DNA from 4 places in the Bradyrhizobium brasilense genome. Region 1 is predicted to be linked to each of the others. Evidence: predicted binding sites of a transcription regulator. Region 1 holds the regulator's gene; each other region holds the start of a gene.
The links. The regulator LexA, encoded in region 1, represses DNA repair genes until DNA is damaged. The targets are predictions, from matches to a motif close to TGTTCNNNNTGTGTTCNG.
Positions count from the first base shown of each region.

Region 2: a site for LexA is predicted at 2,348-2,365, ahead of ruvC (crossover junction endodeoxyribonuclease RuvC). Genes of this name have one in related genera too.
Region 3: a site for LexA is predicted at 2,066-2,083, ahead of dinB (DNA polymerase IV). Genes of this name have one in related genera too.
Region 4: a site for LexA is predicted at 1,928-1,945, ahead of QA635_RS10605 (PA0069 family radical SAM protein). Genes of this name have one in related genera too.

Region 1 is NZ_CP121669.1:4,524,518-4,528,326, reverse strand. It holds gene QA635_RS21265 (molybdopterin molybdotransferase MoeA) at 1-1,154, shown strand, start outside; gene lexA (transcriptional repressor LexA) at 1,398-2,102, shown strand; gene QA635_RS21255 (hypothetical protein) at 2,358-2,786, shown strand; gene QA635_RS21250 (hypothetical protein) at 2,932-3,159, shown strand; gene QA635_RS21245 (ComEC/Rec2 family competence protein) at 3,156-3,809, opposite strand, start outside.
Region 2 is NZ_CP121669.1:8,074,599-8,078,407, forward strand. It holds gene ruvB (Holliday junction branch migration DNA helicase RuvB) at 1-987, opposite strand, end outside; gene ruvA (Holliday junction branch migration protein RuvA) at 1,181-1,798, opposite strand; gene ruvC (crossover junction endodeoxyribonuclease RuvC) at 1,795-2,322, opposite strand; gene QA635_RS37335 (YebC/PmpR family DNA-binding transcriptional regulator) at 2,495-3,241, opposite strand; gene QA635_RS37340 (methyl-accepting chemotaxis protein) at 3,455-3,809, shown strand, end outside.
Region 3 is NZ_CP121669.1:5,613,308-5,617,116, forward strand. It holds gene pyk (pyruvate kinase) at 1-351, shown strand, start outside; gene QA635_RS26525 (hypothetical protein) at 433-642, opposite strand; gene dinB (DNA polymerase IV) at 757-2,004, opposite strand; gene QA635_RS26535 (hypothetical protein) at 2,307-2,693, shown strand; gene QA635_RS26540 (hypothetical protein) at 2,932-3,809, shown strand, end outside.
Region 4 is NZ_CP121669.1:2,297,475-2,301,283, reverse strand. It holds gene QA635_RS10615 (ribonuclease HII) at 1-76, opposite strand, end outside; gene QA635_RS10610 (VOC family protein) at 171-617, opposite strand; gene QA635_RS10605 (PA0069 family radical SAM protein) at 740-1,906, opposite strand; gene QA635_RS10600 (glycosyltransferase) at 2,071-2,640, shown strand; gene QA635_RS10595 (bifunctional helix-turn-helix transcriptional regulator/GNAT family N-acetyltransferase) at 2,686-3,627, shown strand.

The sequences.
Region 1 (3,809 bases):
TGCCGGAGGAGATGATCGCGCTCGATGCCGCCTACCACCGCACGCTTGCGCACGACCTCGCGGCGCTCCGCACCCAGCCGCCGCAGCCGATGTCGGCGATGGACGGCTATGCGGTGCGCGCCGCCGATGCGGCTGATCTAAAGGCCCGGCTCAAGGTGATCGGCGAAGTCGCCGCCGGCCGGCCGTTCGAGCGGACGGTCGGCGCCGGCGAGGCGGTGCGGATCTTCACCGGCGGCGTGATCCCCAATGGCGCCGACGCCGTGATCATCCAGGAAGACACCGCCGTCGACGGCGACCACATCACGATCTCGGAGGCCGCCAGCGTCGGGCGGCACATCCGCCAGGCCGGGGTCGACTTCCGTGCGGGCGAGGTGCTGCTCGCCGGCGGCAGCCGCCTGTCCGACCGCGCGCTGTCGCTGGCGGCCGCCATGAACTATCCGGAACTTGCGGTGCGCCGCCGCCCGAAGGTCGCGGTGCTGGCGACCGGCGACGAGCTGGTGATGCCGGGCTCGCAGCCCGGCCCCGGCCAGATCGTCTATTCCAACGGCTACGCGCTGCGGGCGCTGGCGCACGCCGAGGGCGCCGAGACCGTCGACCTCGGCGTTGCCGCCGACACGGTGGAGGCGACCACGGCGGGCATCCGCCGGGCGCGCGAGGCCGGTGCCGATGTCCTGATCACGACAGGCGGCGCCTCGGTCGGCGACCACGATCTCGTCAAGCGGTCGCTGGAAGCCGAGGGCGTCGACATGACGTTCTGGCGGATTGCGATGCGGCCCGGCAAGCCGATGATGCATGGCCGGCTCGGCGCGATGCGGGTGATCGGCCTGCCCGGCAATCCGGTGTCGTCCTATGTCTGCGCCTTCCTGTTCCTGGTGCCGTTGATTCGGGCGCTGAGCGGCCGGAAAGTGATTCATCATCGCCGTGCTAGCGCCCTGCTCGGCCGCGACCTCGCCGCCAACGACCAGCGCGAGGACTATCTGCGTGCGCGCCTCGAAGCGCGCGAGGACGGCACGCTGATCGCAACACCGGTGACGCAGCAGGACTCGTCGCTGCTCGGGAATCTCGCTGCGGCACGGGCACTTCTCGTGCGCCCGCCGTTCGCGGCGGCGGCCGTCAAAGGCAGCGAATGCGAGATCCTGACACTGCCCGAATAGGGTTTTCGCGCCCCGCCGATTGTGCGTTGCCCGACACGTTCACCGGAAATTAAGTGGTTGCGGAACACATATCGAACATATAGTGTCCGTTCATGATTTGTTTCGAGTACTGGTGCCTACATTCGGGAAGCCGCGTGGAAGCAGGTGCATTGAGCACATGCTCCTGAGGTCAGGCCCGGCCTGCAGGCCCCACCAGAAGAGTCTCGGAATCGAACGACGCTATCAACCGGGGGAATACTCGAGATGCTCACGCGCAAACAGTACGAACTACTGCGTTTCATCAATGAACGTCTGAAAGAGGCCGGCGTACCGCCCTCCTTCGACGAGATGAAGGATGCGCTCGACCTGCGCTCGAAGTCCGGTATCCACCGCCTGATCACTGCGCTGGAGGAGCGCGGCTTCATCCGCCGCCTGCCGAACCGCGCCCGCGCCATCGAGGTCATCAAGCTGCCCGAACTCTCGGCCGGCGGCGGCAACGGTCGCCGCGGCTTCACGCCCAGCGTCATCGAAGGCACCCTCGGCCGGCGCGCCAGCACGCCGCCGATTGCCGAGGACGACGGCAACCGTCCGGTCGCGGTCCCCGTGATGGGCCGGATCGCCGCCGGTACGCCGATCGAGGCGCTGCAGACCCGCAGCCACACCATCAGCGTGCCGCCCGACATGCTCGGCGCCGGCGAGCACTACGCGCTCGAGGTGCGCGGCGACTCGATGGTCGATGCCGGCATCCTCGACGGCGACATGGCGCTGATCCAGCGCAACGACGTCGCCAATACCGGCGACATCGTGGTGGCGCTGATCGACGAGGAGGAAGCCACCCTGAAGCGCTTCCGCCGCCGCGGCGCATCGATCGCGCTCGAGCCGGCCAACACCGCCTATGAAGTGCGCATCCTGCCGCCGAACCGGGTCCGCATCCAGGGCAAGCTGATCGGCCTTTATCGCAAATACTGAATTGCAAATACTTGCGGCGGCCGGGAACGAGCAACACGTCGGATCGTTCCTTGCATGATAGTGTAGCGTACGGCTTGCCCGATGCGCTCCGATACCTCTCCGCAGCGTCGCGTGTTTGTGATCGGAGCGATCTCGGACCAGTCGTACAATCGCCCAGAAACGAGCAGACGCTCGTTCGCTATCGTCCACTCTGGTAGAGGCCCTAATGCCTCAAGGAGAGGCACGGGTCGCTACCTCGAAATGAGGAGCCATCCGATGTGTGACTATAGTCTGCACGCCGTGGCATCGCGCCCCGCCATTGTCGGAGAGACGCTGATCACGACGACGTTCCGCGGCACGTCGACCCGCGGCTTTGCTTCGGAGAATGACCCCACTGTCGCGGTCTGCATGCTGCCGGGCACCGAGCTCGCTTTCGCCGAGAACGTTCGCTACGACAGCCGCTGGATCTGGACCAAGACGCTGAACTATCGCGTCGGCGTGTTCAACGAAGTCGAGCCCGACGTGCCTGATCGGCATCATGACGCGGTCGAATTCCCCGACGGCAGCCATGTGCTGGTGACCCAGCTGGTCGAGGGACAGCGCGTTAGCGTGCTGCAATTGCCGGCGCTGCATCCGCCGGTCGAGCAGAAGCCGAAGGTTGTGGAGCGGCGGCCCTCCGCATTCGCAACGCTGTTTTTGGGTTGAGCGCATCGTCGCCGCGGAATGAGCTATTCGGCGGCGGATGACCTAAGCAATTTCGGGCGACCCCGGACTCCCGCTTCCGGGGCGCAGAAGGAGATTTGCGTCGGCCGGCACCTTGGCGCATCATCGGGCACGGAGGACGTGCGCGGTGGTCGATAAGGTCACATGGCAAAAGGCTGGACGCGTCACGGAACCGGGCCGCTACATGTTCCGGTTCGGTTGGCTGACGGTAACGGCCGACGACCTGAAAGTCTGGGAGCAATTTCCCGAGGCTTCCTTCACTCTCGTCAAGAAGCCCGACGCCGGCCCCGATTCCGACGAATACCATCTCGGCCTGTTCGAGCTGCCGAGCGCGCCCTCGCCGGACCACGGCTAATCATCGCCCTGCAGATCGGTCTCGGCCGGCGTCGCATCCACCGCGGGCCGCGGCGCGGCGGCAGGCGCGCGCAGCGTCGTCTCGCTCTCGCCGTCGCCGGGAACCGCCGGCGACCACGGCCGGTCGATCCCGCCGGGCTTGACTGCATCGACGGCGTAGCCGTCCCTGCTCCGTCGCAGCACCAGCGCGCCGTGGCGGCGCAGCCGCTCGGCATCGATCACCGATGCCGCGCAGCCCTGCGGCGCCGGCCGCGTCGTCACGATCAGGCCTGCGCGCTCGCAGTCGTCCACCAGGGCCTCCGGCCGGGTCGCCAGCGCGACGAAGGCGCCGCCGGGTCCCTGGGTCACGCAGCCGCCGGCATCGCAGGAGACGCCCTCGCCGAGCGACGCATCGGTGGCGGTGCGCGCGTCGGCGTCCGCCGCCAGCCACTCCTTGACCAAAAATGCATCCTTGGCGCTGTGCATCAGATGCAGCCGTCCATCACCGCCACGCACCGCGACATTGCGGCCGTCGCCCGAGATCAGCACGTCCGGCTGCGGCACCCTGAGCGCCCAGACCGAGGCCACCAGCAGCAGCACCGCGCCTGACCAGCGCAGCGGCGTGCGCAGCAGCCCGAGCAGGATGATGCCGGCGCTCGCTGCGATCAGCGG
Region 2 (3,809 bases), 3.6 Mb from region 1:
GAGGCCGAGATGGCGGAAGGCGTGCGAGGTCAGCAGCCTGCCGCGCGGGGTGCGCTGCAGATAGCCGCACTGGATCAGATAGGGCTCGATGATGTCCTCGATCGCATCGCGCGGCTCCGACAGCGCCGCCGCCATGGTCTCGACGCCGACCGGCCCGCCGCCATAGTTCAACGCGATGGTGGTGAGATAGCGCCGGTCCATCGCGTCTAACCCGACGCTGTCCACCTCGAGCGCGCTCAACGCCCGGTCAGCGATGCCGCGGTCGACGGAATCGGCGTCCGCTGCGGAGGCAAAGTCGCGCACCCGGCGCAGCAGGCGGCCGGCGATGCGCGGCGTGCCGCGGGCGCGGCGCGCGATCTCATTTGCGCCATCAGGACTCATGCCAATATTGAGCACGCGGGCGCCGCGGGTGACGATCTTCTCGAGCTCTTCCTCGGTGTAGAAATTGAGCCGGATCGGAATGCCGAAGCGGTCGCGCAAGGGATTGGTGAGCAGCCCCGCACGGGTCGTCGCGCCGACCAGTGTGAATTTCGACAATTCGATTTTCACCGAACGCGCCGCGGGACCTTCGCCGATGATCAGGTCGAGCTGAAAGTCCTCCATCGCGGGATAGAGCACCTCCTCGACTGCCGGGCTGAGGCGATGGATCTCGTCGATGAACAGCACGTCGCGCTCTTCGAGATTGGTGAGCAGCGCCGCGAGATCGCCGGCCTTCGCAATGACAGGGCCGGAGGTGGCACGAAAGCCGACGCCGAGCTCGCGCGCGACGATCTGCGCCAGCGTGGTCTTGCCGAGGCCGGGGGGACCGACGAACAGCACGTGATCGAGCGCCTCGCCGCGCTTCTTCGCAGCCTCGATGAAGATCGAGAGATTCTTGCGCGCCTGGGCCTGGCCGACGAACTCCGTCAGCGACTGCGGCCGCAGCGCGGTGTCACCAACATCGTCGGAGCGGCGTTCGGGCGAGACCATGCGCGAGGGCGTATTCATGATACGAGACTAACATGAGATTGTTCTCCCTCTCCGCGCTCTTGCGGGGAGAGGGTTGGGGTGAGGGGCTCCTTCCGCGAGCGCACTGTGTGTCGAGACCTGTACCCCCTCACCCGGATCGCATCTGCGATGCGATCCGACCTCTCCCCGCAAGCGGGGCGAGGTGAAGGACAGAGGCGCTCCAATCCACTGATCACTTCGACAGTTCCTTCAACCCCAGCCGGATCAGCTGCGCGGTCTCGGCCTTCTCACCGGCGCTGCGCGAGGCGGCGGCGATGGCGGCGGCGGCCTGCGGCTGGCCGTAGCCGAGATTGACCAGCGCCGAAATCGCGTCGGTGACCGGACGCGGCGCGCGGTTGTTGTCGATCGCGCCTGACAGTTGCACCACCGCGGGATCAACATCGGCAAAGCCCGGCGCCTTGTCCTTTAATTCGCTGACGATGCGCTCGGCGACCTTGGGCCCGACCCCCGGCGTCCGCGCCACCGCCGCCTTGTCGCGCAGCGCGATGGCATTGGCGAGATCGGTCGGCGGCAGCGTGCCGAGCACCGCGAGCGCGACCTTGGCGCCGACCCCCTGCACGGTCTGCAGCAGGCGAAACCATTCGCGCTCGTGATCGCTGCGGAAGCCGAACAGTTTGATCTGGTCCTCGCGGACATAGGTCTCGATCGAGAGCACGGCGGCACCGCCCGGCGACGGCAACGCCTGCAACGTGCGGCTCGCGCAGTGCACCTGATAGCCGACGCCGCCGACGTCGAGGATCACGTAATCCTCGCCATAGGAATCGATCAGGCCCTTCAGCTTGCCGATCATAGGTTCGCCACCCTGAGCCGCAGCGCGGTGCTCTGGCGATGATGGGCGTGGGTGATCGCGACCGCGAGCGCGTCCGCGGCATCGGCGGACGGCGGCTCGGCCTTCGGCAGCAGGATCTTCAGCATCACCTGGATCTGGTTCTTCTCGGCATGTCCGGCGCCGACCACGGTCTTCTTGACCTGGTTGGGCGCGTATTCGGCGACCGAGATACCGAACATTGCTGGCGCCAGCATGGCGACGCCGCGCGCCTGGCCGAGCTTCAGCGTAGCCACGCCGTCCTTGTTGACGAAGGTCTGCTCGACCGCCGCCTCCACCGGTCGGTGGTCGGCGAGCACGGCGGCGAGCCCCTCATGGATCGCGAGCAGCCGGTTCGCCAGCGGCAGATCGTCCGGCGGTTCGACCGAACCGCAGGCGATATAGACGAGACGATTGCCTTCGGTCTCGATCACCCCCCAGCCGGTGCGGCGGAGACCCGGATCGATACCGATGATGCGGACGGGAGAGCGAATCGGCTGGGATGTCATGGGCTAGTGATACCGCCTGCGCCGGGAGAACGAAACACAAACGGAGCCTCATACCCGGGGAAAGCACAACACCCGCAATCGTCATGCGCGGGCTTGACCCGCGCATCCATCGATCAGAGAAGCCTTTGCTTTCGATGGATTGCCGGGTCAAGCCCGGCAATGACAAAGCAAACTACCCGCCCATCTTCGCGATCAGAGCGTCGGACACCTCGAAATTGGCGAACACGTTCTGGACGTCGTCGTGCTCGTTGAGCAGGTCCATCAGCTTCAGCAGCTTTTCGCCGGTCTCGTCGTCGACCGCGACGGTGTTCTGCGGTTTCCAGGTCAGCGCCGCCTTACGCGGCTCGCCGAACTTCGCTTCCAGCGCTTTTGCGACTTCGCGGAAGGTGTCCTGCGAGGCGTAGACCTCGTGGCCGCCCACGCTGGAGACCACGTCGTCGGCACCGGCCTCGATCGCGGCGTCCAGCATGGCGTCGTCGGAGGCGACCTTGGCGTCGTATTCGATGATGCCGGTGCGGTCGAACATGAAGGCGACCGAGCCGGTTTCGCCGAGATTGCCGCCCGACTTGGTGAAGAAGGAGCGGATATCGGAAGCGGCGCGGTTGCGGTTGTCGGTCAGCGCCTCGACGATGACGGCGACGCCGCCGGGGCCATAGCCCTCGTAGCGGATCTCGTCATAATTCTCGCCCTCATTGCCCGCGGCCTTCTTGATGGCGCGGTCGATATTGTCCTTGGGCATGTTCTCGGCGCGGGCCGCGACCACGGCGGCGCGCAGCCGCGGATTCATCGCCGGGTCCGGGGTGCCGAGCTTGGCCGCCACGGTGATTTCGCGGGCCAGCTTGCCGAAAAGCTTCGACTTCTGGGCATCCTGCCGGCCCTTGCGGTGCATGATGTTCTTGAATTGGGAATGGCCGGCCATGCGACGTCTCTTCGGAGCTTAGGGTCTGAACAGGGATGGAAAACGCGGCCTTATAGGCCCCTCACGGTCAAAATCAAAGGATCGGCGGGGCCCTCCGGCGGAGGAATACTACCGCAAGCCGGAATATGAGGCACTTGTTAACCATGACTTCATGCCCGGGTGCGAGGATCGCCCCGTCCCGCCGCAACTTTCCACAGCCCCCAAAGAGCCCACATGGCGTTCGGTTTGTTTCGAAAGCAAGTGCCGGAGCCGGCTGCGCCGGCCGTCGCGCCGCAGGTTCCAACCGCGGCCGCAGCCCCTGAGGTCTCGGCCGAGACTGATTCGGCCAAGGATTCGTCCAAGGAGATCCTGGAATTGCTGGAACTCGAGCTCGGCGCGATGATCCGCCAGCTCGAGCGCGCCGCGAGCTCGGTCGCCGACGGCGCCGAGGCGACGGCAGCCAAGCTCGCGACCATCCGCGCCCGCACCGACGCGCTGACCGGCCGCAGCAGCGATGCACAGAGCACCGCGACGACGTTCTCGCAAGCCGCCGACCGCTTCACCCACTCCGCCGAGGGCATCGGGGCAC
Region 3 (3,809 bases), 1.1 Mb from region 1:
GCCGTGGCCACGGCAGCGGCCGATCTCGCCTCCGTCGTTCACGCCGCAGCCATTGTGGCCTATACATCGAGCGGCACCACGGCCGCACGCGTCGCGCGCAAGCGGCCGAGCCGCCCGATCCTCGCCATCACCCCAAGCCGCGAAGTGTCCCGCCGCCTGTGCCTGCTTTGGGGCGCTCACAGCGTGCTTTCCGACGACGTTCAGAGCTATGAGGAGATGGTCGAGCGCGCAACTACATTCGCGCAAGCAGAGCAGTTTGCATCGAGCCGCGATCTGCTGGTCGTGGTCGCCGGCATTCCCTTTGGACAAGCGGGAACAACCAACAATCTACGGGTCGTATCGCTACCCTGAGAGAACCGTCGGCCCGAGCGATTGCATCATCAGCGCACCGCGCGGCAAGGCGAACGCGACGGTCGCGCGCATCCCGATCGCCTAGGTCAGCATCGAGATGATCGACTGAAGCTGATCGGATGCCGACGTCACGAACCCGTCGAACGAGGTCTGGCCGTGAGCCGCGGCTCGCAGGATGCATTCCGCAACAGCGGCCTTGAGACCGAACACGGATTGATCCGCCGGTACGCTTGCCATGACCGCATCCAACGCATCGCGCATCGTCTGGATCAGTTCGGCGCTGTACTTCATGGCTGTCCCTCCGCAGGCTCAAAATAGGCCGGCCGTACGGGGTCGCCACTCACAAGCGCGCGATTCCAAATTGCCTTTTCTTAATGCAGTGACAGATACGTGAACCGGCGAACGCTAGAGATCTCTCTCGGCAAGCTTGCGAAACGCGTCGGGCACCGAATGAACCGCCTCCAGCGCGGCTGAACCATATCCGATCGCCTCCCAGCCAAAGCGATCGCGGATCCTGTCGATCGCACGGTCCGCCGCCCAGCGGGCCATCCCTGTCGGACTTCCAGGCCGAAGCGCTTCGTCCGCCAGTCCGAGTGGAAGCTCCAGCGCAAGATCCCAATGCTCCTCGAGATGCGACACCGAGATCGCCAGCAGCGAGATGATCTTCTCGCCGGGATGGTCTGCAAGAGCAGCGCGCACCAGATTCTCGGCAAGCCGGGCCAAGACGATGGTCGTGCACACCGGCGCATCGAGCGTCATCGAGCGCGTCACCGACTTCAGGTCGGCGAAGCGGACGCGCACCGTCACGGTTCGTCCAGGCCGCGACTTCGCCCGAAGCCGCGTGGCGACGCGGTCGGCGAGATGAAGCAACGTGGGCCGAATGACTTGCTCGATCGCAGGCTTTCGGCCAAGCGCCGATTGTGCTCCCGCCGATCGTGCGCGCCGGTGTGGCTTGAGCTGTCTCGGATCGCGATTCCAGGCCAGCGCGGCGAGTTTCTCGCCCGCTGCCGGACCGAGCAAGTGCATCAGCGACCGTTCCGACAATTTGGCGAGCTGACCGATCGTCGCGACGCCGATCGCATCCAACCGCGTCCTGGTGACCGGCCCTACTCCCCACATAAACTCAACCGGCAATTCGTGAAGGAAGCTCAGCTCGGCGTCGGGATCAACGACGACAAGTCCATCGGGCTTTGCGACCTGCGAGGCGATCTTCGCCAGATGCTTGGTGCGGGCGACGCCGACCGAGATCGGAAGGCCGAGCTCGCTGCGTACGCGCCACCGGATCGACGCGGCTATTTCGGCAGGCGTTCCGAACAGGTGAGTGCAGCCGGCAACATCCGCAAACGCCTCGTCGATCGAAATTCGCTCGACCAGCGGCGTGAAGTCGCCGATCACCTTGATGGCCGCGTCACCCAACCGCTGGTAATCGCTGAAATGGCCGCCGACGAAAACGAGTTGCGGGCACAGTTGGCGCGCTTCCCGCCCCGACATGCCGCCATGCACCCCGAAGGCCTTGGCCTCATAGGACGCCGCCAGCACAACCCCGCCCCCGACGGCGATCGGCTTGCCGCGCAGCGACGGCTCGAGCAACTGTTCGACCGATGCGTAAAATGCATCCAGGTCCGCATGAAGGATGGTGGCTGCGGCTGCCATCTCGACCCGTTCATCCCTGACCTGACCGAAGCCGCCCGTCTCCGGACGTGGAAATTGACAATAGAACAAAATAGGAACATTATGGAATCGAGTCAATCCAGCACGCGTCGTCACGGCCGCTGGCGCAGCGAACGAGCCAGGTTCGTCAACGCGCGCTGCCACTGCGCGCGCCGCGCGAGGGAGTCTGCCGGCTCTCCTTCAGCCGGCCTCGCCCGCCCATCGCCCCGATCTCGGCCGCGGGAGATCGAAGCGGGAGTTGCTGCGAGGCATCAAACGCGAGGCACGTCGGCGGATCGTCCCAGATGCATGACGGCGGCCTCTGCGATGGACGGCCGCACGCAGCTTGCACGTATTGCCGCACCGGCTCACTCATCAGCCGGCTGACTTTGCCGCGCAGGGCTTTTTCGGGTAGATATTTTGAGATGACCGACCAATCTCATCAGGTGGACTTCCAAGCTGCGGCCCACCTTTACAAATGGCCTTCGCTCAACAACTCGAGGCGAGAGGATCGCGCGCCCTATATGGTCGTCAATGGAACGCTCGACCAATGCATTCGGGATTTCATGGGCAAGCCCGAGAAGACGCGACATCTTTACGAGATCCGGACCAAGTCGCAGCCTCCCCTCGTCCCCGACGTGCTCTCACCCGAGCATGTGATCGAACTCTCCAGGCTTCGCGAGTTTCTCTGAGGCGCGCCGCGAAGGCGATCCCGACGCGTCCCCTTTGCGGGCCGACTTATCCATCTGTCGTAGGTCTGGTGCCGGATTGTTTGCCCCTTGGCGAGCCGGTACACTTGCTTGACTCCCTGACCGACCGACGTCCGTGCCGTCATGATTGATCCGCTTCGACCCCGCTGAGGCTCGCACGTCGCCTGCACGGGAGCGCAACGGTGGCACGGCCGGTTGATGGGGCATCGCGAGGCGCCGCATGAGGTTCAATCTGGCGATCTTGAGTGTGCTGGCCGCAAGGCCCGGACAACGGATCGCGATCGACGAGGTCAGCCGCGAGGTCAAGCGCATGATCGCGGCCGGCGATGAAGCCACGCAGTCGAAGCGGCCGTCCGAGCTTGGCGACGCCGACGTCTTCCAATCGGGATGGGCATCGATCAACGACGCGGGCCTGCAGATCACCGATTCGGGGCTCTCGCTGTGGCGCTCGCTTGAAGCCGCCCGCATCGAACAAGGACCCGATCGACAGGAAACGGAGCGATTGGACGCCGCTGCGGCCGACACGCGCCATTACGTTGCGGACACCGCGATCGACCGCCCGGACGACGTTGATCTCGAGCTCCCCGGCATGACGCGCGAGGACCGCGACGACCGCCAGCCATCCGGCGCGGGCCGTTCGGCTACTGCTCCCGCCATCCCCTCGGCGCACTCTCCGATCGTCCCTGCGCCTGCATTCGGCGCCTTTCAAGAGGCGAACCGCATGGTGGCTGCGCGGCTGTCCGGTCTGGTCAGCTTCCTCGGCACGATCAAGCCGAAATTCGCCACCGCACGGCGACGGCGATCCGCGGAGGATGTCCCGAATCGTCGTGCCGATCGTCGAGGCGGATTGACGGGGCTGGCGGTGGCGTGCCTCAGCCTGATCTCGGTCGTCGCTTGCGTTGCCGCCGCGATTGCACTTGGTCAGCTCTCTTCGCTGAAGTCGGACATTACCGCGTTGCGACGCGAGATCGCGCCGCTGAGGGAACGCCTCGCCAGATTCGAACAGGCCGAAGTCGCAAGACGCGAGGCTGCCCAGCAGCAAGATGCGCAAGACAAGGCCGAGGCGGAAAGGAAGCTGCCTGAAGGCGCAGGCGAGCA
Region 4 (3,809 bases), 2.2 Mb from region 1:
TGTCCGGCTTGGCCGGCTCGGCCGGTTTCTTCTTCGACGCGGTCTTTGACGTGCTATTGGACTTGTCCCGAATCATGCCGGGATCGTGATCAAGCCCGGCCCGCGGCGCAACCGGGAACCTGGCGCCCTTCCCCGTTATTCAATCCGCCGCTCTAATCGGGGTCGGCGCTCTAATCGGGAATTGACACCCGGCGGTCGTCGCGAACCTCAAAGCCCGGCGCGCGCACCACTTCCCAGGCGTGGCCGTCGGGATCGCCGAAATAACCGCAATAGCCGCCATAGCTGGTCGGCTGCGCGGGTTTCAGCAGCCTGGCGCCTTTCGACAGCGCGAACGCCATCACACGATCGACCTCGGCGTCGTCGTTGCAGTTCCAGGCGATCGCGACGCCGCGGAACGCTGACGGCCGTGGCTGATCCGGCAGCCCGGCATCGGCGGCGAGCAGATGCCACGGGAACAGGCCGAGCACGGTGCCGCCGGTCTCGAAGAAGGCGACCTCCTCGCCGGTCGCGCGCATCTTCCTGGTGAAGCCAAGCGATTCATAAAAGCCGATGCTGGCGCGCATGTCGCTGACGCCGAGCGTGAGGACGGTGAAGCGTGCGGTCGGGGTGTTACTCATGTTTGCACTCACTGTTTGACGTCTTCGTAGCTCGGATGGAGCGAAGCGCAATCCGGGAAATCTTCGGCCACGGGTCGAACAGACCCGGATTTCGCTGCGCTCCATCCGGGCTACGGGTCCGCCTAGAATAGACTGAGTTGCTGCCCGTTACGCTTCGGCTTGGCGAAGTGATCGGTGGTCAGCTTGGTCCGCCTCTTGTTGAGGCCGAGCTTTTCGCAGGCGATCTCGAAGCGGCGACCGATCATCCAGGCCATCGGGCCGGTGCCCTTCATCCTGGTGCCCCATTGCGAGTCGTAGTCGCGGCCGCCACGCATGTCGCGGATCAGCGTGAAGACGTGACGGTACCGGTCGGGATAGTTCGCCATCAGCCATTCGCGGAACAGATCGCGCACCTCGAGCGGCAGGCGCAGCAGCACGTAGCTCGCCTCCCTGGCGCCGGCATGTGCGGCGGCAGGGAGGATGCGCTCGATCTCGGAGTCGTTCAGCGCCGGGATCACAGGTGCGACCATCACCGTGGTCGGGATGCCGGCATCGGCGAGCCGCTTGATCGCCTCGAGCCGCTTCGGCGGGGTCGAGGCGCGCGGCTCCATGGTGCGGGCGAGTTTCGGGTCGAGCGTCGTCACCGAGAGCGCGACCTTGGCGAGATTGCGCTTGGCCATACGTGCCAGGATGTCGATGTCGCGGGTGACCAGCGCTGACTTGGTGACGATGCCGACCGGATGGCCGGCGCGCTCCAGCACCTCGAGGATGCCGCGCATGATCTTCCGGTCGCGCTCGATCGGTTGATAGGGATCGGTGTTGGTGCCGATCGCGATCATCCGCGCCTCGTAGTCCGGAGCCGCCAGCTCCTTCTCGAGCAGCGCGGGTGCGTCCGGCTTGGCGAACAGCTTCGATTCGAAGTCCAGCCCCGGCGACAGGCCGAGATAGGCGTGGGTCGGCCGCGCGAAGCAATAGACGCAGCCATGCTCACAGCCACGATAGGGATTGATCGAACGGTCGAAGCCGATGTCGGGCGAGTCGTTGCGGGTGATCACCTTGCGCGAGGTGTCGAGCGCCACGCTGGTCGCAAATGGCGGCAGGTCCTCGAGGCTCTGCCAGCCGTCGTCGAAGGCAACGCGCGCCTCGGCCTCGTAGCGGCCGCTGGCGTTGGACTGCGCGCCGCGGCCGCGCCGCCGCTCGCGCTCGATCGCGACCGCAAGCTCGGGAAAAGGGGAAGGTGCACCCGCCGGGTTATCGGAGGGCGCCGTTACCGGCGGGTGCTTGAGGGCATGAGAGGATGCTCGGCTCATGCTTTGAAGCTAACACAGCACGAGAACAAATCAAGAACATGAACGGAGAAATTCCACAAAACCTTGCTACAAAATTCTGCAGGCGAACAGGCTGCTTTGAATATGACAAGGTGATAACACGGCCGGAGTTTCTCCACCGTTTGAGCCATCGAAGCCTCAAAATCATGCTGAGCGTGATCATTCCAACCGACGGCGTCGAGCGCACCGCGGTCGCAACATTGGCGGCGCTGGTGCCGGGCGCGGCCGCGGGCGTCATCCGCGAAGTGCTGCTGGTCGACCGCGGCAACAGCGATGTGATGGAGCGCGTCGCCGACGTCGCCGGCTGCCGCTTCCTGCGCTTCGAGGGCACGCGCGCCGCCGCGCTTGCGGCAGGCGCGCGGCAGGCGCGGTCGCCCTGGCTGATGTTCCTGCATCCGGGCGCGGTGCTCGATGCCGGCTGGATCGAGGAAACCACCCAGTTCATCCAGATGGTGGCGGCGAGCGGCAAGGACCGCGCCGGCATCTTCCGCTACGCCCGCGCACCCTACACCGATCCGGGCCTGCGCGACGGCCTCAAATTCGTTGCCCGGATGATCACCGGGCCCTCGGCCGAACAGGGCCTTTTGATCGCGCGCGAGCATTACGAGCGGATCGGCGGCTACCGGCCCGACGCCCGCCGCTCCGAGGCGCGCCTGCTGCGCCGGCTCGGCCGTTCCTCCCGCACCATGCTGCGCAGCCGGATCATGGTGGCCTGATTAAAGCGCTTGCGGATTATTTGATTCCGTCAAATAATATATTTGATGAAATCAAATTCCTATGACACCACGCTCGAGAGCCAGGTCGCCGCGATCCGCGGCTTCAGCCGGTTCTATACCCGCAAGCTCGGCATCATCGAGCCGAAGCTGCTGCACTCGACATTCACGCTGCAGGAAGCGCGGATCATCTACGAGCTCGCGCACCGCGAAAATTGCACCGCAACCGACCTGGTGCGCGATCTCGACCTCGATGCCGGCTTCGTCAGCCGCACGCTGGCGGCGCTGCAAAGGCGCCAGATCGTGACGCGCAAGCCGTCGAAGGCCGACAAACGCGTCAACGAGGTGGCCCTCACCGCCAAGGGCCGCACCGCAGCCGCCGACCTCGACCGCCGCTCGCGCAGCGAGGTCGAGGCGCTATTGAAGCAGATAGACGGCGACCGTCGCGCCGCGGTGGTGCGCGCCATGGGCACGATCGAGCAATCGCTGGAGCCACCGGCCGAGAAGCCGGTCGGCTTCCTGCTGCGCAGCCATCGCGTCGGCGACATGGGCTGGGTCGTCTCGCGGCAGGGACAAGCCTACGCGGAGGAATATGGCTGGGACATCAGCTACGAGGCGTTGGTGGCCGAGATCTGCGCGCAGTTTCTGCGATCGTTCGATCCGGCCCGGGAGCATTGCTGGATCGCTGAGGTCGACGGCGAGCCGGTCGGCTCGGTCTTCCTGGTCGACGGCGGCGACGGGGTCGCCAAGCTGCGGCTGCTGCTGGTGGAAGAAAAGGCGCGCGGGCTCGGCGTCGGCCGCGCCCTGGTGGAGCAATGCATCCGCGCCGCGCGCGAGAAGGGCTACACGAAGATGACGCTGTGGACCCAGAGCATCCTGGTCGCCGCGCGCGGCATCTACGCCCGCGCCGGCTTCCAGCGGGTCAAGGAAGAGAAGCATCACAGTTTTGGCGTCGACCTGGTCGGCGAGACCTGGGAGCTGGAGTTGTGAAGCCGCAGCCCGAGACGTCTGGACTGCGTAGCCGATGGAGCGAAGCGCAATTTGGGAACGGTGCCGCCGGGGAAGAGACTGCCCCGGATTTCGCTTCGCTCCATCCGGGCTACGGAAGCTCACCCTCAAGATTCGGGTTCGTGGTTCACACGCCCTCAGATGCGCAATTGCGCGTCGGGATG